One region of the Mesorhizobium australicum WSM2073 genome, then DNA from elsewhere that is predicted to be linked to it. Evidence: predicted binding sites of a transcription regulator. Region 1 holds the regulator's gene; each other region holds the start of a gene.
What was found. Region 1 encodes PhoB, which activates phosphate uptake and scavenging genes when phosphate is short. Its sites were predicted from a motif close to TGTCATNNANCTGTCAT; they were not measured.

Region 1 (10,055 bases):
GGCGCACGCGTGCTGATCGTCGATGACAACGCCGTCAACCGCGCCATCCTGACCGAGCAGATGACCTCGTGGACGTTCGATTCCTGCGCGGCCGAAAGCGGCGCCGAAGGTCTCAAGGTGCTGATCGCCGCGGCAGCTTATGGCGTGGCGGTCGACTGCGTCGTGCTCGACTACCAGATGCCTGAAATGAGCGGCGCCGAAATGGCGCGTATCGTGCGCAACACCGAGGGCCTCGCGGACACGCCGATCATCATGCTGACATCGGTCGACCAGTCGCTTGCCAACACCAGCTACCGCGATCTTGGCATCGACGCCCAGCTGATCAAGCCGGCGCGCTCCTCGGTGCTCCTGGAAACGCTGGTCGCGACCATCCAGCGCCATCGCCACGCCACCAGCGGCCACGCCGTTCAACCGCTCACGGGCGAGGCGCCCGAGGCGTCCCGGCCGCCGCCCCTGGCACCATCCGAGCAGCGCGCGCAATTGCAGCCGCCACAGGTTCGCCCCAGGCTGCCCGCGACGGCCGGCGGGCACAGGCTGGATATCCTGGTGGCCGAGGACAATGAGGTGAACCAGATGGTGTTCACGCAAATCCTCGGCGAGACCGGCTATGGCTTCGAGATCGTCGGCAATGGCCGCAAGGCGCTCGACGCCTTCGGTACGCTCAATCCGTGCATGATCCTGATGGATGTCTCGATGCCGGAGATGAGCGGTCTCGAAGCGACGGCCGCGATCCGCCTGCTGGAGCAGGAGACCGGCACGCATGTGCCGATCGTCGGCGTCACCGCGCATGCGCTCAAGGGCGACCGCGAGCGCTGCCTGGAGGCAGGCATGGACGACTATCTGCCCAAGCCGATCAGCCCCAGGGCCCTGCTCGAGAAGGTCGAGCGCTGGGTCGGCGCCGGCCGTCAGGTCCACCGCAACGCGGGATAGAGCCCGCGTCGCCTGAATTGCAGGATCCGGGGAGGCAACAAGGAATCAGCGGAGATTCGCTGCTACCGCTGCGTGCAATGACTATGGTGCGATCGCGCCATATCAAAGGCCGTGTCCAGCCGGAACAATAGCGAAATCGAATTCCGCTCTTCTCAGTTACGGGCGGGAGCAGCGACCGCCTGCAAGAAACAGTGTCACTCTACCCCAACGGACCTGTTTTTGGCGATGGCCCGGCCATGACACGCTCTGGCTGCGAGCAACGCGCTCCCGTCCGGATTTTCTTCATTTGGGAAAAGCCTGGTCGAGTCCGTGGTGATTCCAGCCGTCGGACGGCTCAAGCCCCTGATTCCGGCGGCAAACTCGGACCGCGCCGCGAGCGCCCGAGATCAGCGTCTTTCGCGTTGCCGGCAACGCGTTACCGGGCTGACATGAAACTGTCATGCGACTGTTATAATCGAAGGCTATTGGCCTCAGCGGCGCCGGCAAGAAGTGGCGCCGAGAGACCATCTTCCGAACAGGAGCAGGCCACATGAGACATTTCATCCGCTCGGCGGCCGTTGCGATTGCAATGGCTGCGGCGTCCACCCTCACCCTTTCCGCAGCAATGGCAGCTGACCTTTCCGGCGCCGGCTCGACCTTCATCTATCCGGTGTTCGCCAAATGGGCCGACACCTACAAGAAGGATACTGGCATCGGCCTCAACTATCAGTCGATCGGCTCGGGCGGCGGCATCAAGCAGGTCATCGCCAAGACCGTGACCTTCGGCGCCACCGACAAGCCGATGTCCGACGCCGATCTGGAAAAGAACGGCCTCGTGCAGTTCCCGATGGTGATGGGCGGCATCGTGCCGATCGTCAACCTCACGGGCATCAAGCCGGGCGAACTCGTCCTCGACGGCAAGACGCTGGCCCAGATCTATCTCGGCGCGATCACCACCTGGGACGATGCCGCGATCAAGGCCCTGAACCCGGACCTTAAGCTGCCGTCGACCGCTATCGCCGTCGTTCATCGTTCGGACGGCTCGGGCACGACCTTCAACTTCACTGACTACCTCGTGAAGCTCTCGCCCGACTGGAAGGACAAGGTCGGCTCGGATACGGCCGTCGAATGGCCGACCGGCGTCGGCGCCAAGGGCAGCGAAGGCGTTGCCAACACCGTCAAGCAGACCGACGGCGGCATCGGCTATGTCGAATATGCCTATGCCAAGCAGAACAATCTCTCCTACTCCAAGATGCTGAACGCCGCCGGCAAGGTCGTCGAGCCGTCGCTCGAATCCTTCGGCGCGGCTGCTTCGAACGCCGACTTCAAGGGCGCCAAGAACTTCAACGTCATCATCACCAACGAGCCGGGCGACGCCACCTGGCCGATCGCTGCCTCGACCTGGGTGCTGATCCACAAGACCCCGGACGATGCCGCGGCCACCGGCGAAGCGCTCAAGTTCTTTGCCTGGGCCTACAAGGACGGCAAGGAAACCGCCAAGGCGCTCGACTATGTGTCGATCCCCGATAGCGTCGTCGACCTGATCAAGGCTTCGTGGAAGGCCGACATCAAGGCCGACGGCAAGCCCGTCTACGCCGGCGAGTAATATCTTTCTGGAGGAGCGCCGCCCCGCGGCGCTCCTTTTCGTTCAACACAAAGAGCCGAGCTTGACATGAGCGCTGCCCACGAAGCCTTGCCAGCCGTTCGAGGTTCACGCGACGCCACCGTCAGACGGTTCGCGTTGACCGATTCGATCTTCCATGGGCTGACCCGCGCCGCCGCCATTCTCGTGCTGGTGCTGCTCGGCGGCGTCGCCGTCTCGCTGTTCGCCGGTTCCTGGCAGGCACTGTCGACCTTCGGCTTCTCCTTTCTGACCACCGAGAGCTGGAATCCCGTCACCGAGAAATTCGGCGCCCTGGCGCCGATCTATGGCACCATCATCACTTCGGCCATCGCCATCCTGATCGCTGTGCCGCTCGGCATCGGCATCGCCATTTTTCTTACCGAGCTTTGCCCGCGTCCGCTTCGGCGCCCGATCGGCATGGCGGTGGAACTGCTGGCCGGCATTCCTTCGATCATCTACGGTATCTGGGGCCTGTTCGTGCTGGCACCGTTCCTGCAGACGACAGTGCAACCTTTCATCATCAACGTGTTCCACGGCATTCCCGGCCTTAACAGCCTGTTCGCCGGGCCTCCTTATGGCATCGGCCTGCTGACCTCGGCGATGATCCTGGCCATCATGATCCTGCCTTTCATCACCTCGATCACCAAGGATGTGTTCGACACGGTGCCGCCGGTGCTGAAGGAGTCCGCCTACGGCATTGGCTGCACGACCTGGGAGGTAACACGCCGGGTCGTCGTCCCCTACACCCGCATCGGCATCATGGGCGGCGTCATGCTTGCGCTCGGCCGTGCACTCGGTGAAACCATGGCGGTCACCTTCGTCATCGGCAACGCCCACCGGATCAGCGCCTCGCTGTTCGCGCCGGCAACGACGATCTCGGCAACCATCGCCAACGAATTCACCGAAGCCGTCGGCGATCTCTACACCTCCTCGTTGGTGGCGCTCGGTCTGATCCTGTTCGTCATCACCTTCCTCATCCTTGCCATCGCCCGCTACATGCTGATGCGCATCGATGCCCGTACCGGAGTCTGACCGATGTCGACAGCCGCATCGCTTCACCAGAGCCGCAAGCGCAAGAACGGTGTGATGATGACGCTCTGCGTCATCGCCGCCGGCATCGGCCTTGCCTGGCTGGCACTGATCCTCGGCGCGCTGCTCTATAAGGGCCTGTCGGGCGTTTCGCTCTCAGTGTTCACGGAAATGACCCCGCCGCCCGGTGATGCCGGTGGCCTGCTCAACGCCATCTACGGCAGCATCGTGATGACCATTATCGGCATCGTCGTCGGCACGCCGATCGGCGTGCTGGCCGGCACCTACATGGCCGAATATGGCCGCTTTTCGAAGCTCACCACCGTGGTGCGCTTTATCAACGACATCCTGCTGTCGGCGCCCTCAATCATCATCGGCCTGTTCGTCTACGAATTGATGGTGCGGCCGATGGGGCATTTCTCGGCCATCGCCGGTGCCGTGGCACTGGCCATCCTGGTCATTCCCGTCGTGGTGCGTACCACCGAGGACATGCTCAACCTTGTGCCGAACGCTTTGCGCGAGGCCGGCACGGCGATTGGCGCGCCGCGCTGGGTGGTGATTCGTTCGGTGGCCTACCGCGCGGCGATGTCCGGCATCGTCACCGGCATATTGCTGGCCATTGCCCGCATTTCCGGCGAGACGGCGCCGCTACTCTTCACAGCGCTCAACAACCAGTTCTGGTCGAGCAATCTCAATGCGCCGATGGCCAGCCTGCCGGTGACCATCTTCCAGTTCGCTCTCAGCCCTTACGAGGAGTGGCAGCAACTGGCGTGGACCGGCGCACTCATAATCACATTGACGGTTCTCGCGCTCAGCATCTTTGCGCGCAGCCTGACCGGACGCAGAGAGGACAAATGAGCCAGATGTTGTCTCCAGACATGACGATTGCCGCCGAGGCAGCCGCCAAGGCGAAGATCGAGGTCAAGAACCTCAATTTCTACTACGGCCAGTCGAAGGCGCTGAAGGACATCACCTTGTCGCTGCCCGAGCGCAGCGTGACGGCCTTCATCGGACCGTCGGGTTGCGGAAAGTCGACGCTGCTGCGCGTCTTCAACCGCATCTACGAGCTCTACCCCAAGCAGACCGCCGAGGGTCAGGTGCTGCTCGACGGCCAGAACGTTCTCGACCGCTCGCAGGACCTCAACCTGTTGCGCACCAAGATCGGCATGGTGTTCCAGAAGCCGACGCCGTTCCCGATGTCGATCTATGAGAATATCGCCTTCGGCGTCAGGCTCTATGAGAAGATCGGCAAGGCCGAGATGGACGGCCGTGTCGAGCAGGCGTTGAAACGCGCCGCGCTGTGGAACGAGGTCAAGGACAAGCTCAACGCCAGCGGCCTCAGCCTGTCGGGCGGCCAGCAGCAGCGGCTTTGCATCGCCCGCACCGTGGCGGTCAAGCCGGAGGTCATCCTGCTCGACGAGCCGGCCTCGGCGCTCGACCCATTGTCGACCGCCAAGATCGAGGAATTGATCGACGAGTTGCAGGCCGACTACACGATCGTCATCGTCACCCACAACATGCAGCAGGCCGCGCGCGTCTCGAAGCAGACGGCTTTCATGTATCTGGGCGAGCTGGTCGAATTCGACAAGACCGAGAAGATCTTCACGTCGCCTCGCGAGAAGCGCACGCAGGACTATATCACCGGCCGCTTCGGCTGATCTCACGCATACGAGGACCAGGATCATGGCCGAACACACAGTCGCAGCCTTCGACGAGGATCTCGGGCAGATCAGCAGGCTGATCAGCGACATGGGCGATCTCGCCGGCACGATGGTCGGCGGCGCCACCAAGGCGCTGCTGAATTCCGACAACGCGCTGGCACAGCGCGTCGTCTCCGACGACGCCATCATGGACGCGCGCCAGCGCGAACTCGATGATCGCGCCATTACCCTGATCGCCAAGCGCCAGCCGATGGCCGACGATCTGCGTCATGTCGTCGGCTCGATCCGCATGGCGGGCGATCTCGAACGCATCGGCGACCTTGCCAAGAACATCGCCAAGCGCGTCGGCTCGGTCGGCCTCACCGCCACGCCGCGCGACTTGTCGCATTCCATCGACTCCATGGCGCAGCTGGTGCTGATCCAGGTGCAGGGCGTCGTCGAGGAATATGCGGCCGGCGATGCCGCCGCCCTCGCCAAGCTCAGGAATGACGACGAACGCATCGACGTCAAATACACTTCGGTCTTCCGCGAACTCCTGACCTACATGATGGAGGATCCCCGCAACATCACGGCTTGCACGCATCTTTTGTTCTGCGCCAAGAATCTCGAACGCATTGGCGACCACGTGACCAACATCGCCGAGAATGCGTATTATGTGCTGACCGGCACGCAACTGCCCGCCAACCGTCCGAAGCAGGACGAGACGGCGATGTCGGTGCCGGCGGCTTGACGGCAGGGATGATCGATCGATGATCGCGCCACGCATCATGGTGGTGGAGGACGAGGAGCCGCTGGGCGTGCTCCTCCGCTACAACCTGGAGTCCGAGGGTTACCAGGTCGAGGTGGTGACACGCGGCGACGAAGCCGAGATACGCCTCCAGGAAAACGTGCCCGACCTGCTGGTGCTCGACTGGATGGTGCCGGCGGTTTCCGGCATCGAACTCTGTCGGCGCCTGCGCATGCGGCCCGAGACGGAGCGATTGCCGATCATCATGCTGACGGCGCGCGGCGAGGAGAGCGATCGCGTGCGCGGCCTCTCGACCGGCGCCGACGACTATCTGGTCAAGCCGTTCTCGACGCCGGAATTCATGGCCCGGGTCAAGGCGCTGCTGCGCCGCGCCAAACCGGAAGTGCTGTCCAGCGTGCTCAAGGTCGGCGACATCGTGCTCGACCGCGAATCGCACCGGGTCTATCGCAAGAAGAGCGAGATCCGGCTCGGACCGACCGAGTTCAGGCTGCTCGAATTCATGATGCGCCATCCCGGCCGCGTGTTCTCGCGCAGCCAGTTGCTCGACAATGTCTGGGGCGAGACGATCTACATCGACGAGCGCACCGTGGATGTGCATGTCGGCCGCCTGCGCAAGGCGGTCAACAATGGCCGCATGCCCGATGTGATACGCACCATCCGTGGCGCGGGCTACGCAATCCGCGAGGATTGAGATCAGGCCACGTTCTTGCCGGATCTCACCTGCACGCCCGGCGCGAAGATCTCCTGGTCGACGAAGGTGAGCGCGCGCATGGCGCAGCCCTCGCGGATCAGCGGCAATTCGTTCAGCTCTGTATCGAAGGAAATCGACGTCGAATGCTGGCCGCCGGCGGTCTGGGCGATGGCCTCACGCAAGGCCGGCTCGATCAGATCGAAGGCGGCGGCGCTGACGCCGACCATCGCAACCGGCGCCGGATCGATCAGCGCGAACAAGCTGCCAAGGCCATAGCCCAGCGCCTCGCCGGCCTTGCGATAGGCCTCGCGCTCCGGTCCGTCTCTTTCGCGCGCCGTGGCCGCCAATGCGCGCATGTCGGCGTCGCTGACGTCGACCGGTTTGGCGTCCTCACCCATCTGTCCTGCATTACGCCAGATGGCATAGTTGCCGGCATAGGCCTCGACGCAGCCGCGCCGCCCGCAGCGGCAGAGCGCGCCGCCGGGGCGATGGATCATGTGGCCGAACTCGCCGCCTGAGGAATGGGTGCCGGTGAACAGCTCGCCCTTCAGCACCAGGCCCATGCCGATGCCGTGCGAGAGCAGGATGGCGATGAAGTCGTCGCGGTAGCGCTCGGGGTCGCGCCAGCGCAGCGCCACAGCCATCATGTTGCAGTCGTTCTCCATGGTGGCGGGGATGCCGAATTCGGCTTCGAGTATATCGGCGAAGGCAATGTCCGTCTGCGGCGTGATCGGCGACCACAGCATGGCGCGCGCCTCGGTGTCGGTGATGCCCTGGATCGCCAGCGCGATGCGGGCAATGCTGGCGACATCGAGGTCGGGATCCTCGAGGCGGCGTCGGACGATGGCCACGCATTCGCCGATCAGCGCCTCGCGCGACATGGTCAGCGTGTCCAGCCGGCGTTGCTCCTCCGATATCACCTGGCCGGCGTAGTCGATGACGGCGACGGAGAGGAAATTCAGCGACAGCACCACGGTCATGACCGCCGCGGCCTCGGGGTTGAGACAAAGGCCCACCTGCGGCCGGCCGCGTTTCAGTGAGCCGGCCTCGTTCGGCTTGCCTTCGCTCAGGATACCTTCGCCGATCAGGTCGGCTGATATCGCCGATATGGTCGAGTGGCTCAGGGCGGTGGTGGCGGCGATCTCGGTGCGCGAGGGCTGGCCACCCCGGCGCACGGCTCCAATCACCATTGCGCGGTTGCGCCGGCGCAGATCGTCGTGGCGGATTCCGACCGACATGATTTCCTCCCCGTCGCCGCGGTTCTTGACGCCCCCTCGAACACCTCCGGCAACGGGTCGAATACTGGCAGAAGCGGCTGGGGCTGTCATTATTTATTGCGGGGCTCGAAAAAAGGCTTCCGGCACCTCAAAATCCGTCAGAATCGATGTTGACAGTGTTCCGGCGATGGACCAGTGTTTTTTCGAGGCTCGAAAAAATTAGAGCCTTTGTGCCGGCCTTAGGGCCAGTTTGGTCGCGCCACACGCGGCGCAGGGAGGATATCATGAAGAGATTCACAGTCGCCATTCTGGCGGGTGTCGCCATGTCGCTGACGCTGGCGTCGGTCGCGCAGGCGAAGGGCAAGGTTATCGGCGTGTCGTGGTCCAACTTCCAGGAGGAGCGCTGGAAGACCGACGAGGCCGCCATGAAGAAGGCGATCGAGGCCGCGGGCGACAAGTACATTTCCGCCGATGCGCAGTCCAATCCTGGCAAGCAGCTGACCGATGTCGAGAGCCTGATTTCGCAGGGTGCCAATTCGCTGATCATCCTGGCGCAGGACGCGTCGGCCATCGGCCCGGCGGTACAGAAGGCGCTCGACGAGGGCATTCCGGTCGTCGGCTATGACCGCCTGATCGAGAACAAGGACGTCTTCTACCTGACCTTCGACAACAAGGAAGTTGGCCGCATGCAGGCCCGCGAAGTGTTCAAGGTGAAGCCTGAGGGCAATTACGTCTTCATCAAGGGCTCCGGCGCCGATCCGAATGCCGACTTCCTGTTCTCGGGCTCGATGGAAGTGCTGAAGGCGGCCATAGACAGCGGCAAGATCAAGAATGTCGGCGAAGCCTATACGGACGGCTGGCTGCCCGCCAACGCCCAGAAGAACATGGAACAGTTCCTCACCGCCAACGACAACAAGGTCGACGCCGTGGTCGCCGCCAATGACGGCACCGCCGGCGGCGTCGTCGCGGCGCTGACGGCGCAGGGGCTCGCCGGCACCGTGCCGGTCTCCGGCCAGGACGGCGACCACGCCGCGCTCAACCGCATCGCGCTCGGCACCCAGACCGTGTCGGTGTGGAAGGACGCGCGCGAACTCGGCAAGAACGCCGCCGAGATCGCCTCGCAACTCGCCGACGGCAAGAAGATGACCGACATCGCCGGCGTGAAGGACTTCACGACGCCTGGCGGCAACACCGTCAAGTCGCTGTTCCTGACCCCGGTGGCCATCACCAAGGACAATCTCAACCTCGTCATCGACGCCGGCTGGATCAAGAAGGACGAAGTCTGCACGGGCGTTGCCGCGGGCAGCGTCGCGGCCTGCAACTGAGCTTGATCGCCTGAAAAGTCGGAAACGCCGCGGCGTGGAACGGTCAGTGTTCTGAACACTGACCGTTCCAATTTCCTTGTCTTCGCAATTCCGGACAAAAACCCTTTACGCACTTTTCCTGGAATTGCTTCCAAGCCGCGGCGTTTTCCCGACAAGATTTGTGTTTCCGCCGCTGGCGGCTAACTTCTGGGCTCTGGTCCGGCTCCGCGTCAGACGGCAAGCCGCTGGGAGGACATCATGACCGACACGACCTCAACCTCGCAGGCCGATACGGCGCGTGCGTCGGAACTCGGCGCGGTCGCGCGTTTCCTGAAGGCGACCGAGATCGATACCCGCATGCTCGGCATGATCGGCGCGCTGCTGCTGATCTGGGTCGCGCTGCATGTGATTTCGAGCCTGCGTCTTGGTGTCAATCCGCTCGATTTCGACAGCCGCACGTTCCTCACGCCACGCAATCTGTGGAACCTGTCGGTGCAGACGTCCGCGGTCGCCATCATGGCCTGCGGCATGGTGCTGGTCATCGTCATGCGCAACATCGACCTGTCCGTCGGTTCCGCCGAGGGCTTGATCGGCATGGTCATGGGCTTTGCGCAGGTACATTTCCTGGTTCGGTTCGTAGGACTTGAACTCGGCAACCCATGGATCTGGGTCCTGGCACTGGTCATCGGTCTGGCGCTCGGGCTTTTGATCGGCGCCTTCCAGGGCTTCGTCATCGCCTATCTCGAAGTGCCGGCCTTCATCGTCACGCTGGGTGGCCTGCTGGTCTGGCGCGGCGCCGCCTGGTGGGTCACGTCAGGCCAGACGGTGGCACCGCTCGACGCCACGTTCCAGCTTATGGGCGGCGGACCGGC
Region 2 (10,055 bases), 870 kb from region 1:
GTTGTCCATGACGACAAGACCGACGGGAGGTTCCAATGAGCGAAGCCGTGGACGCAAGACAGGCGCCGCTCGATGTCATCACCATCGGCCGCGCGTCCGTCGACCTCTATGGCCAGCAGATCGGCTCGCGGCTGGAGGACATCACCTCCTTCGCCAAGTCGGTCGGCGGCTGCCCGGCCAATATTTCCGTCGGCACGGCGCGGCTCGGGCTGCGCTCGGCTCTGCTGACGCGCGTCGGCGACGAACAGATGGGCCGCTTCATCCGCGAGCAGCTGAAACGCGAAGGCGTCAACACCGACGGTCTGAAGACCGACAAGGAGCGGTTGACCGCGCTGGTTCTGCTTTCGGTCGAGAGCGAAGGCGTTTCGCCGATGATTTTCTACCGATCCGACTGTGCCGACATGGCGCTGGCCGAGGAGGATATCGACGAAGCGTTTATTGCCTCGGCCCGTTCGATCGTCGTCACCGGCACGCATTTTTCCCGCCCCAACAGCGATGCCGCCCAGCGCAAGGCGATCCGCATCATGAAGGCCAGGGGTGGCAAGGTCGTGTTCGATATCGACTATCGCCCGAATTTGTGGGGCCTTGCCGGCCACGCCGAAGGCTTTGAGCGCTATGTCAAATCCGACCGCGTCTCGGCCCAGTTGAAGACGGTGCTGCCCGATTGCGACCTCATCGTCGGCACCGAGGAAGAGATCATGATCGCGTCCGGCGCCGACGACTGCCTGAGCGCGCTGAAGACGATCCGCTCCCTGTCCTCGGCCACCATCGTCCTGAAGCGCGGCGCCATGGGCTGCATCGTCTATGACGGACCGATCAGCGACGATCTCGAGGACGGCGTCGTGGGCAAGGGTTTCCCGATCGAGATCTACAATGTGCTGGGCGCCGGTGACGCCTTCATGTCCGGTCTGCTGCGCGGCTGGCTCGGCGGTGAAAGCCTTGCCACGGCGGCGACCTGGGCCAATGCCTGCGGCGCCTTCGCCGTGTCGCGGCTGCTCTGCGCGCCGGAATATCCGACCTTCGAGGAGCTGCGGTTCTTTCTCGAGAACGGCAGCAAGCATCGCGCGCTGCGCAAGGACGAGGCGATCAATCACATCCATTGGGCGACGACACGCCGGCGCGACATCCCCTCGCTGATGGCGCTCGCCTGCGACCACCGTGTGCAGCTCGAGGATGTGGTGGCCAAGACCGGCGCCGATCCGGCGCGCGTCCGCGATTTCAAGGTGCTGGCGGTCAAGGCAGCAGCCAAGGTCGCGGCCGGCCGCGACGGCTATGGCATGCTGATCGACGAGAAACATGGCCGCGAGGCGATGTTCGAATTCGCTCGCCACCCCTTCGCCTGGCTCGGACGCCCGGTGGAACTGCCGGGCTCGCGGCCGTTGCGCTTCGAATTCTCGCAGGACATCGGCTCGCAGCTTACCGAATGGCCCGTCGACCACTGCATCAAGTGCCTGTGCTTCTATCATCCCGACGATCCGGCGGAACTGAAGGAAGAACAGCAGCAGAAGCTGCGCGCGCTGTTCGAGGCCGCGCGCAAAGTTGGACGCGAACTTCTCATCGAGATCATCGCCGGCAAGCACGGCAAGCTCGACGACACGACGATCCCGCGCGCGCTGGAGGAACTCTATGCGCTCGGCATCAAGCCGGACTGGTGGAAGCTCGAACCGCAGGCGTCGAGCGGCGCCTGGGCCAGGATCGAGGCGGTGATCCTGAAGCACGATCCCTGGTGCCGGGGCATCGTGCTGCTTGGCCTGGAGGCGCCGCAGGACGAACTGGAGGCCGCTTTCGCCGCTACGGCCAACGCGCCCATCGTCAAGGGCTTTGCCGTCGGGCGCACCATCTTCGTCCACGCAGCCGAACAATGGCTGGCCGGCAGGATGTCGGACGACGAGGCTGTCGCCGACATGGCGTCGCGCTTCGAACAGTTGACCGAAGCGTGGCTTGTCGCGCGCGGCCGCAAGGCGGCATAACAAGGCGCAACGGCGTAGGGACTGCGGAGGAAAACACCATGAGCAAGACAATCCGCCTGACGATGGCGCAGGCGCTGACCCGCTTCCTGTCCCGCCAGATGACCGAGGTCGACGGGAAAAAAACGCCGATCTTCGGCGGCGTCTGGGCGATCTTCGGCCACGGCAATGTCGCCGGCATCGGCGAGGCGCTCTACCAGGTGCGCGACGAGTTGCCGACCTTCCGCGCCCACAACGAGCAGGCGATGGCGCATGCGGCGATCGCCTATGGCAAGGCCAATTTCCGCCGCCGCTTCATGGCCGCGACCTCTTCGATCGGCCCTGGCGCGATGAACATGGTGACGGCGGCGGCCCTCGCCCACGTAAACAGGTTGCCCGTCCTGTTTTTGCCGGGCGACGTCTTCGCCAACCGCATTCCCGATCCCGTGCTGCAGCAGGCCGAGGATTTTTCCGACGGCACGGCGACGGTCAACGACTGCTTCCGCCCCGTGTCGCGCTATTTCGACCGCATCACCCGGCCGGAGCAGATCATCCCGGCGCTGAGTCGCGCCATGCAGGTGCTGACCGATCCGGCCGAATGTGGACCGGTGACTTTGTCGCTTTGCCAGGACGTGCAGGCCGAGGCCTATGACTATCCCGAGAGCTTCTTTGCCGAGCGGCTGTGGCGCCAGCGCCGGCCGCGTCCGGACCGTGACGAACTGGCGGCGGCCGTCGCGGCGCTCAAGGGGGCCAGGAAGCCGCTGATCATCGCCGGCGGCGGCGTGCTCTACTCCCAGGCTTCCGACGAACTGGCCAAGTTCGCCCAAGCCGCCGGTATTCCGGTCTGCGAAACGCAAGGCGGCAAGTCCTCGCTGCCGGACGATCACCAACTCAACATGGCGGCCGTCGGTGTTACCGGCACCTCTGCTGCCAACCGGCTGGCGGAAGAGGCCGACGTCGTGCTGGCCATCGGTACGCGGCTGCAGGATTTCACCACCGGCTCGTGGGCGCTGTTCAAGAATTCCGGCAAGACCATCATCGGGCTCAACGTGCAGCCCTTCGATGCCGGCAAGCACCGGGCGCTGCCGCTGGTCGCGGATGCCTGGGAAGGGCTGGCCGAGTTGGCAACCGCTCTGCAAGGCTGGAAGGCGCCCGCCGCCTGGACCGACAATGCGGCCGCCGGCAAGAAGGCCTGGCAGGCCGATGCGGCCAAGGTGACGGCCTCGACCAACGCTGCTTTCCCCTCGGATGCGCAGGTGATCGGCGCCGTGCAGCGCGCCATGGGCTCAGGCGTGACGCTGCTGCATGCGGCAGGCGGACTTCCCGGCGAACTGCACAAGCTCTGGCAGGCCGGTGCGCCGGGCTCCTACCACGCCGAATATGGCTTCTCGACCATGGGTTACGAGATCGCCGGCGGGCTCGGCACCAAGATGGCCAAGCCCGACGAGGAGGTCGTCGTCATGATCGGCGACGGCTCCTACTTGATGCTCAACTCCGAGATCGCCACCTCGGTGATGCTCGGCCTGAAGCTGACCGTGGTGCTGCTCGACAATAGGGGTTTTGGCTGCATCAACCGGCTGCAGATGGCGACCGGCGGCGCCAACTTCAACAATCTCTTGCAGGACTCGCGCTATGAAATCCTGCCTGACATCGACTTTGCCGCGCATGCGGCGAGCATGGGTGCGATATCAGAGAAAGTGCCGTCGGTTGCCGAGCTGGAAAACGCGCTGCAAAAAGCCAAGAAGAACGACCGCACCACCGTGCTGGTCATCGACACCGATCCGCTGGTTTCGACCGATGCCGGTGGCCATTGGTGGGACGTGGCGGTGCCCGAGGTTTCGGCGCGGCCTCAGGTGAACGCCGCGCGCAAGGCCTATGACGAGAAGCGGCGGATGCAGAGCGTCGGCGATTGACGCCAGCTCCCTTCTCCCGCTCACTATACGGGTGCGGGCATGCGGATGAGGGGCGGCGCTAGCGCCAAAAAAATTGAACTGTCTAATCCGGAGTGACGACTTGAAAGCCAAATTGGGCATGTCCCCCATCGCGTGGTGGAACGACGATCTTGCCGAACTGAGCGATGACGTGTCGCTGGAGGAATGTCTGCGCCAGTCGCGCTCTGCCGGCTTCACCGGCATGGAGATGGGCCGGCGCTTTCCCAACGACCCCGCCATCATGCTGCCGATCCTGAAGGCCGCCGACGTGACGCTGTGCGGCGGCTGGTTTTCCGGCACGCTGGTCGATGAGGAGATGGCTGCCAACAAGGACCGCATCCAGCCGATGATCGACCTGTTCAAGGCAGTCGACGCGCCCTGCATCGTCTATGGCGAGGTCGGCCGCTCGATCCAGGGCGACCGTTCCAAGCCGCTCGCCACCAAGCCGAAGCTCACTGGCGACGAGATGAAGGCCTACGCGCGGCGCCTGACCGAATTCGGCGAATGGTGCGCCGAGCAAGGCATGCCGCTGTCCTATCACCATCACATGGCGGCTGTGGTCGAGACCGAGCCGGAGCTCGATGCCTTCATGCGCCATTCCGGCGAAGGCATCCCACTGCTGCTCGATGCCGGACACCTCGCCTTTGCCGGCGGCGACGTGCTGCGCGCCATCGACAACCACCACAAGCGCATCAGCCACGTCCATGTGAAGGACGTGCGCATGGGCGTGATCGAGAAGCTCGACCGTACGAAGCAGTCCTTCCTCGATGCCGTGGCGCTCGGCGCCTTCACCGTGCCGGGCGACGGTTCGCTCGATTTCGGCGCCATCGTGCAGCGCTTCGCCGACCACGGCTATGAAGGCTGGTTCGTGGTCGAGGCCGAGCAGGACCCGAAGAAGAACCCGCCGCTGAAGATGGCGCAGGTTGGCCACAAGGAGCTGATGCGGGTGATGACATCAGCCGGTTACACGGTGGAGACGCAAGGGTTTCCGAATGCCTGATCGGGTTCTCGCCAGGCCGGGCTTGCTGTAGGCTGGCCAGATGAAAGATTCCGAGCACCCCTTCTTCCGGCCATTGTGGCGGCGTGTCGCCGTCGTCGCGGTCTGCCTCATCTGGTCGGTCATCGAGTTCGCCACCGGCACGCCGTTCTGGGGCGTCATCGCGCTCGGCTTTGCCGGCTACGGCGCCTGGCAATTTTTTTATCTTTATAAGCCGGCCGACGAGACGAAGCCTCCGGCCGATCCGAAGGAATAGGCGGTCCATGGCGCGAGCAGTTTTGTGGATTGGATACTGCGAGCGTAACGGATCGCACACGTCGGCGATTGGCCGAAACGCCCCTCGCTTCGTCATCCTAGGGTCTTCGCGACGGAGCTTCGCTCCTGCTCCGCCCCAGGATGACGAAGTTGGAAGGCTAGGATAGGAGAGACAAAATGTCGAAACTGCTCGTCAAGGCCGACAAGGGCCATGGCCGCGTCGCCCATGTGACGCCGAAAAGCGCCGGCTGGACCTATGTCGGTTTCGACCTGCATCGGCTGAAGCCAGGCGAAAGCGCCTCGGGAAGGACGGACGACCGCGAAATCGGCCTGGTGTTCGTGACCGGCAAGGGTACCGCGAAAGCCGGCGGCAAGGATCTCGGCCTGCTCGGCGAGCGCATGTCGCCCTTCGATGGCAAGCCGTGGTCGGTCTACGTGCCGCAGGGATCGGACTGGTCGGTGACGGCCGATACCGAGCTGGAACTTGGCGTCTGCTCGGCGCCTGGTCTTGGTGGTGGCCTCCCGGTCCGGGTCATCGGACCGAACGATCTCGGCCAGGAGGTGCGCGGCAAGGGTACCAATACGCGCTACGTCACCAACATCCTGCCGGAAGGCCAGCCGGCCGACTCGTTGCTGGTCGTCGAGGTCATCACGCCCGGCGGTCACACCTCGAGCTACCCGCCGCACAAGCACGACCAGGACAATCTGCCTGCCGAATCCTATCTCGAGGAAACCTACTACCATCGCCTCAACCCGCCGCAGGGTTTTGCCTTCCAGCGCGTCTACACCGATGCCGACAAAAGCGGACATCGCGCGCTGGACGAAGCCATGGCGATTGAGGACGGCGATGTGGTGCTGGTGCCCAAGGGCTATCACCCCTGTGCCGCCTGCCACGGCTATGACCTCTATTATCTCAATGTGATGGCCGGACCGAAGCGGACCTGGAAATTCCACAATGCGCCCGAGCACGAATGGTTGATGAAGGCCTGACCGTCTCGCGTTTCCGGCCGAACTTATTGGTCCAGCTGGGAAAAATCGTCGGCTAAGGACCCTAGGGGTCGATTTGCCTTCTAAAACCCGTCAAAGCTTCGTCAATCCGTCATGGAAATCACCTATGGCAACGGTTCTGACGAGGACTTCCCATGCGTTATGCCATTTATTTCACTCCTAGGCAGGACGAGCCGCTGGCGCGCATCGCCGCCGACTGGCTAGGCCGCGATCCCTTCGGTGCCGCGACCAGGCCGGTTGAGGCCGTTGCCGATCTGTCGGCAGCGGAAGTGGCCTTCCACACGGCCTCGGCACGCCGCTATGGCTTTCACGCGACGCTGAAGGCGCCCTTCCATCTGGCTGCCACGGAGACCGAGACCTCGCTGCGCGCGGCGCTGGATCATTTTGCCGAGGTTACGCCTGTCGTCACGATCCCGCGCCTTATCGTCAGCCAGATCGACAGCTTCTTCGCGCTGGTGCCGGAAGGGCCGCTGCCGCCGCTCAACCGCTTCGCCGACAATGTGGTACGCGATTTCGACCGGTTTCGCGCACCGCTGTCAGAGGCCGAGATCGAGCGGCGCAGCCCGGATTCGCTGAAGCCGGCCGAGTTTCGCAATCTCTGCCAATGGGGCTATCCCTATGTCTTCGAGACCTTCCGCTTCCACATGACCCTGTCCGGCCGGGCCGGCCCACAGGAAAGCCCTCGCCTGCGCGCCGCCATCGACAGCCTTTTCGCCGATGTGTTGCGCCAGCCCGTGCTGGTGGATGCGCTGACATTGTTCGTCGAACCCGAACCCGGCGCGCCATTCATGGTGCTTTCCCAGCACGCGCTCGGACGCCGCCCGGCCCGGAAAACCGCCTGAACGAAACCCGACTGCAAGAACCAAGGACTACCCGCAATGACCGCCGAAACTGTTCTTTCCAACGCCCGCATCGTTCTTGCCGACGAGATCGTCGAAGGGTCACTGGTGCTGCGCGATGGCTTGATCGCCGGCATCGATGGCGATGCTGCCCGGACCGGCGAGGACATGGGCGGCGACTTTATCATTCCAGGGCTGGTCGAACTCCACACCGACCATCTCGAGGGCCATTATGCGCCGCGGCCGAAAGTGCGCTGGAACCCGATCGCCGCGGTGCTCGCCCATGACGCGCAGGTGGCGACCGCCGGCATCACGACCGTGCTCGATGCCTTGCGCGTCGGCATGGACGAGGACGCCGACCTGACATTGGACGACATTCGCAAGCTGGCCGATGCGATCGAGGACAGCGTCGCGCGGGATCGTCTGCGGGCCGATCACTTCCTGCATCTTCGCTGCGAGGTTTCAGCACCGGATTGCCTCGACGCATTCGCCAATTTCGACGGTGACGAACGGGTCAAGCTGGCGTCGCTGATGGACCATGCGCCAGGCCAGCGCCAGTTCGTCAACCTTGAAACCTATGCCTACTACTACCAGCGCAAGCTGAAACTCTCGGATCGCGATTTCCAGAAATTCTGCGAGAAGCGGATGGCCGAATCGGCACGCAACTCCGGGCCGAACCGCGTCTTCATCGCCGCCGCCTGCCAGGAGCGCGGCATCGTGCTCGCCAGCCATGACGACGCCACGTCGGCTCATGTCGACGAGGCCGTCGAGCAGGGCGTGCGGGTCGCCGAGTTCCCGACCACCGAGGAAGCGGCGCGGGCCTCGAAGGCCGCCGGGCTCGGCGTGCTGATGGGCGCGCCCAATGTCATGCGCGGCGCCTCGCATTCGGGCAATGTCTCGGCACGCACCTTGGCCAGCGATGGCCTGCTCGACATCCTGTCGTCCGACTACATTCCCTTCAGCCTGATCCAGTCGGCCTTCTTCCTGGGCGACATGGTGGAAGGCATTTCGCTGCCGCAGGCCGTCGCCATGGTTTCCAAGAACCCGGCGCAGGCCGTCGGCCTCGACGACCGCGGCGTCATCGAGCAGGGCCGTCGCGCCGATCTGGTGCGCGTGCGCGTCGACGATCATGTTCCGGTCGTACGCACCGTCTGGCGGCAGGGGCGCCGGGTGGCATGATGGTGTCGGCCTCGATCGAGCGCGAACTGTCCGCCGAAACCTTTCCGATCCGTCACGGCGTCTTTGTCGCCGTCGTGGGCCCCAGCGGTGCCGGCAAGGACACGGTGATCGGCTACGCCAAGGCGCTGTTTGCCGACGAGACGCAGCTGGAGTTCGTGCGCCGCGTCATCACCAGGCCGAGCGATGCGGCGAGCGAGGACCACGATACGCTGGCCGACGCCGCCTTCGCCGAGGCCGATGCCGACGGCGCTTTCGCCGTCTCTTGGGAAGCGCATGGCCTGCGCTATGGCCTGCCTGCCGATGTCGACTGGTCTGTTTCCAATGGACATGTCGCCGTCGCCAACGTGTCGCGCGCGATCATCCCCACCTTGCGCGAGCGCTATGCCAATCTGGCGATCGTCGAGATCACCGCTTCGCCCGAGGTGCTGGCCGAGCGGCTGGCCATGCGCGGCCGCGAGTCGCGCGGCGAGGTGCTGGCGCGGCTGGCGCGCAGCGCCAATATGAGCTTGTCCGGCCCTGGCGTCACGTCGATCGACAACAGCGGTCCGCGCGAAGTGGCCGGCGAGCGTTTCGCCGAAGTGCTGCGCAAGGCCATGGCGTTTTCCGACATGTCGGGCCTGATCTGATCCGGACTTGTTTCACCCGCCTGCTTGCGCTGTCGCTGGAAATGCTCCGGGCCGCTGGCCGCATAGGGTGATTCTGGATTACGCTCCGGGAATTCGCCCCAGGAATCAGGGGCGAGCCAGACAGGAAGCTTCATGCAGACACTGACACCCATCCTCTCGACAGTCACGGCGGCATTTCTCGCCTCCCTGGTCGAGGTCGTCGAAGCTTTCACCATCGTGCTCGCGGTGGGGGTGACACGCAGCTGGCGCCCGGCATTGACCGGCGCCGCGCTGGCGCTGGCGGTGCTGGCGGCCCTGGTGCTGGCCTTCGGCCCGCTGCTGGCGCTGGTCCCGATCACCACCCTGCAGTTCGTCGTCGGGGTGCTGCTCATCCTGTTTGGCATGCGCTGGCTGCGAAAAGCCATCCTGCGCAGCGTCGGCGTCATTGCCCTGCATGACGAGGAAGCGGCCTTCGCCAAGGAAACCGCGGCCCTGCACCGGCAGGCCGCCGACCGGCGCGCCGACTACCTCGCCGGACTGGCCTCGTTCAAGGCGGTGCTGCTCGAGGGTGTCGAGGTGGTGTTCATCGTCATTGCCGTCGGCGCCGCGCATGGGCAGACATTTTACGCCAGCATGGGTGCGCTGGCGGCTTTCGTCCTGGTGATGCTTGTCGGCCTGGCCGTCCACCGGCCGCTGGCGCGCGTGCCCGAGAATGCGCTCAAATTCGTGGTCGGGCTGATGCTGACCAGCTTTGGTATCTTCTGGACCGGCGAAGGCATCGGCGCCGATTGGCCTGGCGCCGATCTTGCCCTGCTGGCCATCTTCGCCATCGTCGCGCTAGCGTCCTTCGCCATGGTGCGCTGGCTGCGCGGCATCAGTCCAACGGCAGCCGGAGGGCTCGCCCGATGAACGTCCTTCGTCTCGTTGCCAGGGAAGTCTTCGGCATGTTCGTCGATGACGGCAATCTGGCGCTGCTGGCGCTGGTCCTGGTGGCCGCCGTGACCGCGGCGGTGAAGTTGCTCGCGCTGCCGCCGCTGCTTGGCGGTGGGCTGTTGCTGGTCGGCTGCCTTGCCATCCTGTTGCAAAGCGTTCGCCGCGCCGCACGCCAGAGCGGCAGGTAATTTCAGCCAAAGCCGCATGGCGGATCACCAGAGGGTGGCCGCGAAAGGCACGCCACCCCGTCAGCGCCCAGCACCGGTAAGCTATTTCTGCCGGGAGGAACCTATTCGGCGGCGGCGCCGACCGCGCCCTTACGGGCGGCATCGACCATCCGCCGGCGCGCCCGGAACACACCC
Region 3 (10,055 bases), 750 kb from region 1:
TGCGCCTCTACGATCTCGAAAGCGGCCAGATCACCATCGATGGCCAGGACGTCTCTGGTGTGACGCAGGATTCGTTGCGCGCCAATATCGGCGTCGTCAGCCAGGATACGGCCCTGTTCCACCGTTCGCTGCGTGACAACATCAAGCTCGGCATGCCCGACGCAACCGACGCGCAGGTCATCGCGGCGGCGAAAAAAGCCGAGGCCCATGAATTCATCCTGACTTTGCGCGACAACAGGGACCGCCAGGGCTACGAAGCCTTTGTCGGCGAGCGCGGCGTGAAACTGTCGGGCGGTCAGCGTCAGCGCGTGGCGATCGCCCGCGTCTTCCTCAAGGACGCGCCGGTCCTGATCCTCGACGAGGCGACGTCGGCGCTCGATTCCGACATCGAGGCGGCGATCCAGGAGAATCTGACGCGGCTGATGGAGAACAAGACCGTGATCGCGATTGCCCACCGGCTGTCGACGATCGCGGCACTTGACCGCCTGGTGGTGCTCGACGGCGGCCGCATCGTCGAGCAAGGCACACATGACGAACTGGTGGCGCTCGACGGGCTTTATGCCCGGCTGTGGAAGCGCCAGTCCGGCGGGTTCCTCTATCACGAGGAAAGCGTGCTGGAAGAGACGCGGCCGGCGGAGTAGGTGCATGGGTGGATCGCCAGAGCTCAGTCCGGAGATCGGCTACACGCTCAAGCGTTTGCGGCCTACCGTGGCGGCTTTCGACGCGTTGAAGGAAGAGAGCCGGCTGGAAGGCTACTGGATGCTGGTGCGTCTGGACGATGGGTGGGCAAGCGGCCGCAACAAGTTCCTGAAGCGGGGCGAGGCGCTGTTCGGAACCTGGCATGGCGCCGAACTCGCCGGTGTCTGCGGGCTGAACATCGATCCCTATTTCGAGGGCAGGGACCACGGCCGGGTCCGCCACCTGTTCGTCAGCGCGCGTCACCGTCGCGCCGGCCTTGGCCGAACGCTGGTCGAGATCGTGATCGACCGAGCCCGCCAGTATTTCACCGTGTTGAACACCCGCGCGCCGCCAGAAGCCTTCGCTTTCTATGAACGGCTTGGTTTTCAGCGCGTGGAGGGCGAAGAATTCGTTACCCATCGCATGGTGTTCAGGAAAGGGAACTGAAATGTCCTTGCGTCCGCCATCCCATCTTGCCGGCACGTCGGCCGCCGACGCGGCCTTCGACGCGCTTGGCCATGAAATCCTGGCAGAGAAGGCGGCGGCGCTCGGGCGGGCCGGCCAGCGCGTCGAAGAAACCTTGGCGCGGTTGCGCGATAACGGGGACGATGAGTTGCGCCCCCGTCTGCTCAAGGAGGCTGCCGTGGCCGTTCACGCCTATTTCATCCAGCGCGAACTGTGCGGCCTTCGCAAGCATGACGCCGTGATCCGCGAATACAATATCCCCAGGGCGGTTCTAGTGAGGCTGGGCGCCGCGTAAAATCAGTTTTTAGGAATCACTCCAGCCATTCGGTGATGAAGCTGCCGTTTTCGTGAATGTCGGTCGTTTCCAGCGGACCGGGACCGAGATTGGTGAATTTATGCGGCGTGTTGGGCGGCACGATCAGGATCTGTCCCGCCGAAGCCTCGAATTCCTGGTCGCCGACCGTGAAGAGGCCGGTTCCCTCACGGATGATGAAGATCTCCGCATAGGGATGGGCGTGCAGCCGCGGGCCACCGCCGACGTCGGGCAGGTGATTGAAGATCAGGCAGGAGTTTGAGCCGTAGGCACCGCATTGCAGTTCGCCCTTCCAGTGGTCGGAACGAACAGCCCATTGCTCGCGATCGATGACGTGCGCCATGCGAAGGAGGATAGATCACACCGGCGCCCTGTGTCGAGGCAAGCTGGAGCCTTGGATTTTGCTGATATTTCCCGGTTGTTTAGCCGCCTTTTGCAGCCATTCGCCGTCCCGCCGGACACGAGGGGATTTTGTCCCCGCGACAATCTGCCCTTGTGCCTTCACCCGTCTGGACAAAAACGGGCTTCACGCATAAACCGAAGTCCAAATGCCGGAGGAATTCGCTAGCCTGTTCGCCATGCGCTGTCGGGTTGGCGTGATTGAGCGGGGAACAAGGCTCGGCCACCGGCGCGGAAGAGGCGAAAGGATCAGGCACCCGTGAGCGCAACCGACATCCACGATCCCAATCGTCGAGATTTTCTCTACGTCGCCACCGGCATGGCCGCCGTGGTCGGCGCCGGTGCCGTGGCCTGGCCGTTCATCGACCAGATGCGCCCCGACGCCTCGACGCTGGCGCTCGCTTCGGTCGAGGTCGATGTCTCCTCGCTGACGCCTGGCAGCTCGCTGATCGTCAAGTGGCGCGGCAAGCCGGTCGTGGTGCGCAACCGGACCGAGAAGGAAATGAAGGACGGCGAGGCCGTCAGCCTCTCCGATCTCAAGGATCCGATCGCCCGCAACGCCAATTTGCCGTCCGATGCGCCGGCGACCGACGCCAACCGCACCACGCCAGGCAAGGAAGCCTGGATGGTGATGGTTCAGGTCTGCACCCATCTGGGCTGCATCCCGCTCGGCCAGGAAGGCGATTTCGGCGGCTGGTTCTGCCCGTGCCACGGTTCGCAATACGACACGGCCGGCCGCATCCGCAAAGGCCCGGCGCCGGAGAACATGGCGATTCCGGTATTCAAATTCGTTTCCGACACCAAACTCCTTATCGGTTGAGGCAGGGGATATTTCGATGAGCGAGGGACACTCGACCTACACGCCGAAGACCGGTATCGAACGCTGGTTCGACGCCCGCATGCCGCTGCCCAGGATGGTCTATGACAGCTTCATCGCCTATCCGGTGCCGCGCAACCTGAACTATATGTGGACCTTCGGCGGCATTCTGGCGATCATGCTGGTGGCGCAGATCCTGACCGGCATCGTGCTGGCCATGCACTATACGGCCGACACCAATCTCGCCTTCGGTTCGGTCGAAAAGATCATGCGCGACGTGAATTCCGGATGGCTGCTGCGCTACATGCACGCCAACGGCGCCTCGTTCTTCTTCATCGCCGTCTATTTGCATATCTTCCGCGGCCTCTATTACGGCTCCTACAAGGCGCCGCGCGAGCTGCTGTGGATCCTCGGCTGCATCATCTACCTGCTGATGATGGCGACCGGCTTCATGGGCTATGTGCTGCCATGGGGGCAGATGAGCTTCTGGGGCGCCACTGTCATCACCGGCTTCTTCAGCGCCATTCCGCTGGTTGGCGACTGGATCCAGCAGCTCCTGCTCGGCGGCTTCGCCGTCGACAATCCGACGCTGAACCGCTTCTTCGCCCTGCATTACCTGCTGCCGTTCATGATTGCCGGCGTCGTCGTTCTGCATGTCTGGGCGCTGCATGTCGTCGGCCAGTCGAACCCGACCGGCATCGAGGTCAAGTCGAAGACAGATACCGTGGCCTTCACGCCCTACGCGACCATCAAGGACGCGTTCGGCATGATCGTGTTCCTGTTCGTCTTCGCCTACTTCGTCTTCTACCTGCCGAACTATCTCGGCCATCCGGACAACTACACGGTCGCCAACCCGCTTAAGACGCCGGCCCATATCGTCCCGGAATGGTACTTCCTGCCGTTCTACGCAATCCTGCGCGCCATCACGTTCAACATCGGGCCGATCAATTCCAAGCTCGGCGGCGTGCTGTGCATGTTCGGCGCCATCGTCATGCTGTTCCTGGTGCCGTGGCTCGACACCTCCAAGGTGCGCTCGGCGGTCTACCGGCCCTGGTACAAGCTGTTTTTCTGGCTGTTCGTGGCCGATGCCATCCTGCTGGGCTGGCTGGGCTCGCAGCCGGCGGAAGGCAGCTATGTGTTCATGGCGCAGATGGCGACGCTGTTCTACTTCGCCTTCTTCCTGATCGCGCTGCCGGTGCTCGGCTTGATCGAGACACCCCGCAGGCTGCCGAACTCGATCACCGAGGCGGTGCTCGAAAAGAACAAGGGTGGCAGCGGGCATCCGGCGGGCGCCACGGCAGCACCTGAGACCAAGGGCTGAGCGGTAGAGAATCTAAGGGGATTTGGCATGAAAAAGATTCTCACCTCGCTTGCGCTGGTCGGCCTCGTGGCCGCCGGCACCGGAGTTGCAGGCACTTGGGCGTTCGCGGCCGAAGAGGCGCACAACGCGGCGGCACCGACGCATTTCCCGATCAACGAGCCGAAGGAAATGAGCTGGAGCTTCACCGGCCCGTTCGGCACCTATGACAAGGCGCAGTTGCAGCGCGGGCTGAAGGTCTACAAGGAAGTCTGCTCGGCCTGCCATTCGATGAACCTGGTGGCGTTCCGCACGCTTTCGGACCTCGGTTATAGCGACGCGCAGATCAAGACGCTGTCAGCCGAATACACCATCCATGATGGCCCCAACGATGCCGGCGACATGTTCGACCGTCCCGGCAAGCCGTCCGACCATTTCCCGGCCCCATTCGCCAATGAGGAAGCCGCCGCTGCCTCCAATGGCGGTGCGGCGCCGCCGGATATGTCGTTGCTGGCCAAGGCGCGCGGCGTCGAACGCGGCTTCCCGCAGTTCGTCTTCGATATCTTCACCCAGTATGATGCCGGTGGTCCCGACTACATCCATTCGCTCTTGACCGGCTACGACCAGACCCCGCCCGCCGGCATGGTCATCCCCGAAGGCACACACTACAACCCGTACTTCATGTCCGGCGTGTCGCTGAAGATGCCCAAGCCGCTCTCCGACGGCCAGGTCACCTATGACGACGGTTCGCCGCAGACCATCGACCAGTATTCCCGCGACGTGGCTGCCTTCCTGACATGGGCTGCCGAGCCGCACATGGAAGACCGCAAGAAGATGGGCTTCCGCGTGCTGGTATTCCTGCTTCTGTTCGGCGCCCTGGTCTACCTGACCAAGCGCAAGGTGTGGGAAGCCGTCGCGCACTAGGCCTGTTGATCTTCAGGTGAGGCCGGTCTGCAAACAATGGCTTCCTGCGCTTCCGGTGCTCACGTACTTCAAGTACGCTCCGCTCCGGTTCTCGGAAACCCGTTTTCGATTCGGCCTGACCTGAATCTCAAAAGGCCTTGGACCGTTCAGTGCACAACATGGGGCGCCGCGAGGTGCCCTATCTGCTTTTTGAGTGGATTGCGCCTCCACGTCTCGGCGGTGTCACATGGCCGTCACCACACATCGCGATCCTGCGGCGCTCTCATCAAAGGATCACGCCCATGAAAAGATACGCATCGCTTGCGGCAGGCCTGCTGCTGCTCGTCGTTGGTTCCGCGGCCCGCGCCGAAGACGCAAAACCATTCATCACCAACAAGGATGTCGACCTGACGATGATCCTGCCGCCGCCGCCGGCCAATGATTCGGCTGAGACCAAGGCCGAGCTTGGCGAAGTGCTGACCATGCAGGTCACGCGCACACCCGAGATGGAAGCCCGCGCCATCGCCGACGCCGAGGAAAACGTCTGGCGTTTCGCCGATGTCATGGGGCCGAATTTCAACAAGGACAAGCTGCCGAAATTCAGCGCCTTCTTCGATCGCGTGGTGGAGACCGAAGGCGCCGTCGTCGATCCGGCCAAGGATGTCTGGAAGCGCCCGCGTCCGCACCAGCTCAGCGATCTCGTCAAGCCGGTGGTCAAGCTGTCGAGCTCCGGTTCCTGGCCGTCCGGCCATGCGACCGTCGGCACGATGATGGGCATCATCCTGTCCGACATGGTTCCGGAAAGGCGTGCTGAGATCATGGCGCGCGCGGCCGAGTTCGCCCACAACCGCATCGTCGGCGGCATCCACTATCCGTCCGACGTCGAGATGGGCAAGATTTCCGGCAGCGTCATCGCCGCCGTCCTGCTCAACCGGGATGACTTCAAGGCCGAGTACGATGTGGCCAGGGCGGAGCTTCGTTCCGATCTCGGCATGTAGGATTTGGCCGATAGCCATCCGTTCGAGCGGGGCGCCTTCGGGCGCCCCTTTTTCGTGGCTGCGCCCAACAGGAGGAAAATCGCCTGGCTCCCAGCCCGTAGTCAATTCCTTTGCCGGATGCGCTTGTCTCGGTCGCCACATCGCGCTAGCCGTTGTCGGTCGCGCCGGGTTACGATCGGCCCCGCGCCGTTTCACTTTGTCAGCCGGATCATTCGGAGCCGCTTCATGAAACCTTCTCTCGAAGACACGCTGCTGGCCTCGATCCGTACCATCCCGGACTATCCCAAGCCCGGCATCCTGTTTCGCGACATCACCACGCTGCTCGGCAATGCGCGCGCCTTCCGCCGCGCCATCGACGAGCTGGTGCATCCCTATGCCGGGCAGAAGATCGACAAGATCGCCGGCATCGAAGCGCGCGGCTTCATCTTGGGCGGCGCCGTTGCCCACCAGCTCTCGGCCGGCTTCGTGCCGATCCGCAAGAAGGGCAAGCTGCCTTATGAGACCGTGCGCGTCGCCTACAGCCTGGAATACGGGCTGGACGAGATGGAGATGCACAAGGACGGCGTCGCGCCCGGCGAGAAGGTGATCCTGGTCGACGATCTGATCGCCACCGGCGGCACGGCTGAAGCGGCGGTCAAGCTGCTGCGCCAGATCGGCGCCGACATTCTCGCCGCCTGTTTCGTCATCGACCTGCCGGATTTAGGCGGGCGCGCCAAGCTCGAAGCGCTCGGCGTGCCGGTGCGAACGCTGATCGGGTTCGAGGGGGTTTGAGACCGGTTTGCCGAAGGCAAATTGAAAGGTCCAGTGGACCTTTCAAAGATCTCGAACGCCCGGAGCGATAGCGAAGGGCAGGGAGGCAACACGACAACCAGCGCGGGTGCCGCCCTCATCCGCCTTCGGCCACGCCATAAACGGGGCGAAGGAAGAGACTACTCCACCTTCACCAGCACCGCGCTTTCGAACTCCAGCACCTTGCCGCCGGTCGAATCAGTGGCCTCGCAGAGGAGCGCCAGCAACCGCCAGCCGGGGCGGGACGCGATGGGGCGGTGGGACAGCGCCGTGCGCGTGAAGGTGATGGTTTGCCCGGCAAAGACGGGCTTCAGCCACTTCAGGTTCTTGAATCCGGGCGAGGGGCCGAATTCGGGCACCGGGCCGTCCCAGCCTTCGGCGTCCAGGCGGCTCTCCAGGTTCAGCTTCATCCAGGTGGCGGCGGTATGCCAGCCGGAGGCGCAGAGGCCGCCGAGCACGCTCTTCTTCGCGGCCTCTTCGTCGATGTGAAAGATCTGCGGGTCGTATTTGCGGGCGAACGCCTTGATCGCCTCGGGCTCGAATCTGTGCGAGCCCAGCGTCACCGTGGTGCCGATGCGGAAGAATTCGTCGAGCGTCATGCCGCATTCCCCGCGTCGCGCGTCAGGAACATGACGGAGTTCTCGAGCTCGAAGACGCTTTCGCCGCGCTGGTTGACCAGTTCGCTGCGCATGGTCACGAAGCCGAGTTGCGGCTTCGATTTCGACAGGCGCCTGGCCAGAACCACCAGGCTGCCCCGCAGCGTATCGCCGGCGAGCACCGGCTTCTTCCATTTGACCTGATCGACTCCTGGTGCGCCCTGGCAGGTGGAGTCCAGCAGGAAGGCATCGCACAGCATGCGCATGAACATGGCGCAGGTGTGCCAGCCTGAAGCCGAGAGGCCGCCCAGGATACTCGCCTTGCCGGCCCCCTCGTCGAGATGCATCGGCTGGGCATCGAACTCGCTGGCGAACTCGATGATTTCGGCCGCGCTCACCTCTTTCGTGCCGAGGTCGAACGAGGCGCCCTCGACGAAGTCCTCATAGGCCCATGTCTTGCCGGTCATGGTCTGGCATCCCTGCAGAACGCGCGATCCGCATGGATCGGCGAACCCGGATGCAGGCCGCGGGCGATTTGGTCAAGTCCTTTCTGGTGAGCCAGCCGGCGCGATCGGGCCCGCGGCGGCCGTAGGGGCCAGCTGCGGCGCCTCCGATCGGCTAGCGGGCGTTCGGCAGGATCTGGTGCAGGACGATCGCCCAGACGGCGCCGAAGGCAATGGATGAGCCCAGAATGTACTGCACGATATCGGGCAGCGTCTTGACGAAATCCGGCGGTACCAGCGTGGCGAACAGCGCCATCAGGATGGGCAGGCCGATGACCAGCATGTTGCGTTCGGTCAGCGGCGTCCCGCGCACCACCCGAAAACCGTTCATGGCGATGACGACGCAAAGCACTCCGAAGACGCCGCCGATGACCGGCCCCGGGATTGAGGCGATGACCGCCGAAAGCTTGCCGATCAGCCCGAACAGCACCAGGAAGATGCCGGCCGCCCCGAAGGCGGCACGGCTGGCGATGCCGGTGATGGCGATGATGCCGGCGTTGGACGAATAGCCGGTGACCGGCGTGCTGCACAGCAGCGCGCTGATCAGACAGCCAAGGCCTTCGCCCGTGGCGCCCCGGTCGAGCTGCTCGTCCGAGAGCGGCTTGTCGATGACGGCACCGACCGCGAACCAGGTGCCGGTGGTTTCGGCCAGGACGACGATGTAGACGATCAGCATGGTCAGCGTCGCCGACCAGGAGAAGGTGACATCGAGATTGAGGAAGGCGATGCGCGGCATGGAAAACCAGGTCGCGGCGGAAACGCCCGTCATGTCGAGCTGGCCCATGAAGGCGGCGGCCACGCTGCCAGCCACAAGCGCGATGATCACGGACAGCAGGCGCAGCCATGCGCCTTTCGCGCCAAGCGCCATGCCGATCAGCATGCAGCCGACAAGCACCGCCGCGGCGACGAAGGCGAGGACGATGTTGCCGCCGACGGTGGCGGTGCCGTGGACGGCGAAGACGCTCTCCTTCAGTGCCACCGGCATCAGTGCGACGCCGACGACGATGATGATGGCGCCGCCGACGATGGACGGCACGAAGCGGTTGACGAGGCGGTGGAAGAGCTTTGTCGGCGATCCCAGAAGCATGACCAGTATGGCGCCCGGAATGAGTGCGCCGATCACGGCCGACAGGCCCGGCAGGCCGCCGCCGGCGCCAAAGGCAATCGCCAGCACCGCGCCGATCGGGACGAAGGACGGTCCCTGGACGACGGGCAGCCGCATCAGCAACTGCGACTGGATCAGGGTTGCGATGCCTGCCGCCACGAAGGCCGACTGGATGAAGGCGCCGGCGTCGCCGACGCTGAAGGCAAGCACCGACGCGATGATGAACGGCACGATATAGACGTCCATCGCCAGCACGTGCTGGAGGCCGAGCAGGGCGGCCTTGCCCAGGGGCAACGGATCGTCCGGCTGGGCGATCAAACTGATTTCTGGCGCAACGCGTTCCATGATGTCCCCTCTGGAAATCCCCGGCCGATCATGGGATCAGTCGGCGGCAAAGGACAGCGGCGGAAATGTTTGCCAACTGTTTTCTTCTAGGCCACGCATTGGCAGCCCCGCCCGCCAGCAGCACCGGAGCGACGATATGACGGCAGATCCTTTCACGCTGCTCGGCACCGCCTTCCATACGCCTGAGCGCGGCAGGCTGGAGGTGCTGGAGGAGCACCTGTTCTGCGTCGACGCACAGGGGCGCATCGCCGAGATCCAGGCGCCCGGCCACCCGGAATACACGGCCACGATAAGCGATGCTCGCCGGGCGGGCAGGCTGGTGGAACTTGGCGAGGGGCAGTTCCTGCTGCCGGGGCTCGTCGACCTGCACATCCATGCGCCGCAATGGCCGCAGATGGGCAAGGCGCTGGACGTGCCGCTCGAAGTCTGGCTGCGGAAATACACTTTCCCGCTCGAGGCCCGCTATGCGGATTTGGACTATGCTCGTGCGGTCTATGCTGATCTGGTCGACAATCTGCTCGCCAACGGCACCACCACCGCGCTCTATTTCGCCACCGTCCATGTCGAGGCGAGCGTGGCGCTCGCCGAGACATGTCTTGAGAAAGGCCAGCGTGCCCTGGTCGGCAAGGTGGTGATGGACGACCCCGAACAGTGTCCGCCCTTCTATCGCGATGCCGATGCGGCAAGCGCTGTTTCGGATACCAGGCGCTTCATCGAGGCCGTCATGTCATTGGATCCGGGCGAGAGGCCGCTTGTCCAGCCGGTGATCACGCCGCGCTTCATTCCAAGCTGCACCGACGCGGCCTTGCAGGGGCTGGGCGAACTCGCGGAAGAGTTCGGCTGCCAC

Region 2: a site for PhoB is predicted at 6,216-6,232, ahead of MESAU_RS02905 (DUF1045 domain-containing protein). Genes of this name have one in related genera too.
Region 3: a site for PhoB is predicted at 5,114-5,130, ahead of MESAU_RS10760 (acid phosphatase). Genes of this name have one in related genera too.

Annotation. Positions count from the first base shown of each region.
Region 1 is NC_019973.1:1,492,530-1,502,584, forward strand. It holds gene MESAU_RS07130 (PAS domain-containing protein) at 1-930, shown strand, start outside; gene pstS (phosphate ABC transporter substrate-binding protein PstS) at 1,460-2,515, shown strand; gene pstC (phosphate ABC transporter permease subunit PstC) at 2,582-3,565, shown strand; gene pstA (phosphate ABC transporter permease PstA) at 3,569-4,420, shown strand; gene pstB (phosphate ABC transporter ATP-binding protein PstB) at 4,417-5,220, shown strand; gene phoU (phosphate signaling complex protein PhoU) at 5,246-5,953, shown strand; gene phoB (phosphate regulon transcriptional regulator PhoB) at 5,973-6,662, shown strand; gene MESAU_RS07165 (ROK family protein) at 6,665-7,900, opposite strand; gene xylF (D-xylose ABC transporter substrate-binding protein) at 8,164-9,204, shown strand; gene MESAU_RS07175 (sugar ABC transporter permease) at 9,442-10,055, shown strand, end outside.
Region 2 is NC_019973.1:621,708-631,762, reverse strand. It holds gene MESAU_RS02930 (bifunctional 5-dehydro-2-deoxygluconokinase/5-dehydro-2-deoxyphosphogluconate aldolase) at 36-1,970, shown strand; gene iolD (3D-(3,5/4)-trihydroxycyclohexane-1,2-dione acylhydrolase (decyclizing)) at 2,009-3,859, shown strand; gene iolE (myo-inosose-2 dehydratase) at 3,960-4,877, shown strand; gene MESAU_RS02915 (DUF3329 domain-containing protein) at 4,918-5,130, shown strand; gene iolB (5-deoxy-glucuronate isomerase) at 5,307-6,119, shown strand; gene MESAU_RS02905 (DUF1045 domain-containing protein) at 6,272-6,979, shown strand; gene MESAU_RS02900 (alpha-D-ribose 1-methylphosphonate 5-triphosphate diphosphatase) at 7,016-8,155, shown strand; gene phnN (phosphonate metabolism protein/1,5-bisphosphokinase (PRPP-forming) PhnN) at 8,152-8,781, shown strand; gene MESAU_RS02890 (COG4280 domain-containing protein) at 8,914-9,669, shown strand; gene MESAU_RS02885 (hypothetical protein) at 9,666-9,881, shown strand; gene MESAU_RS02880 (ABC transporter permease) at 9,983-10,055, opposite strand, start outside.
Region 3 is NC_019973.1:2,239,938-2,249,992, forward strand. It holds gene MESAU_RS10725 (ABC transporter ATP-binding protein) at 1-641, shown strand, start outside; gene MESAU_RS10730 (GNAT family N-acetyltransferase) at 646-1,125, shown strand; gene MESAU_RS10735 (DUF6665 family protein) at 1,127-1,438, shown strand; gene MESAU_RS10740 (cupin domain-containing protein) at 1,455-1,799, opposite strand; gene petA (ubiquinol-cytochrome c reductase iron-sulfur subunit) at 2,115-2,675, shown strand; gene MESAU_RS10750 (cytochrome b) at 2,692-3,993, shown strand; gene MESAU_RS10755 (cytochrome c1) at 4,021-4,893, shown strand; gene MESAU_RS10760 (acid phosphatase) at 5,175-5,870, shown strand; gene MESAU_RS10765 (adenine phosphoribosyltransferase) at 6,096-6,641, shown strand; gene MESAU_RS10770 (MaoC family dehydratase) at 6,800-7,258, opposite strand; gene MESAU_RS10775 (MaoC family dehydratase) at 7,255-7,722, opposite strand; gene MESAU_RS10780 (uracil-xanthine permease family protein) at 7,874-9,208, opposite strand; gene guaD (guanine deaminase) at 9,345-10,055, shown strand, end outside.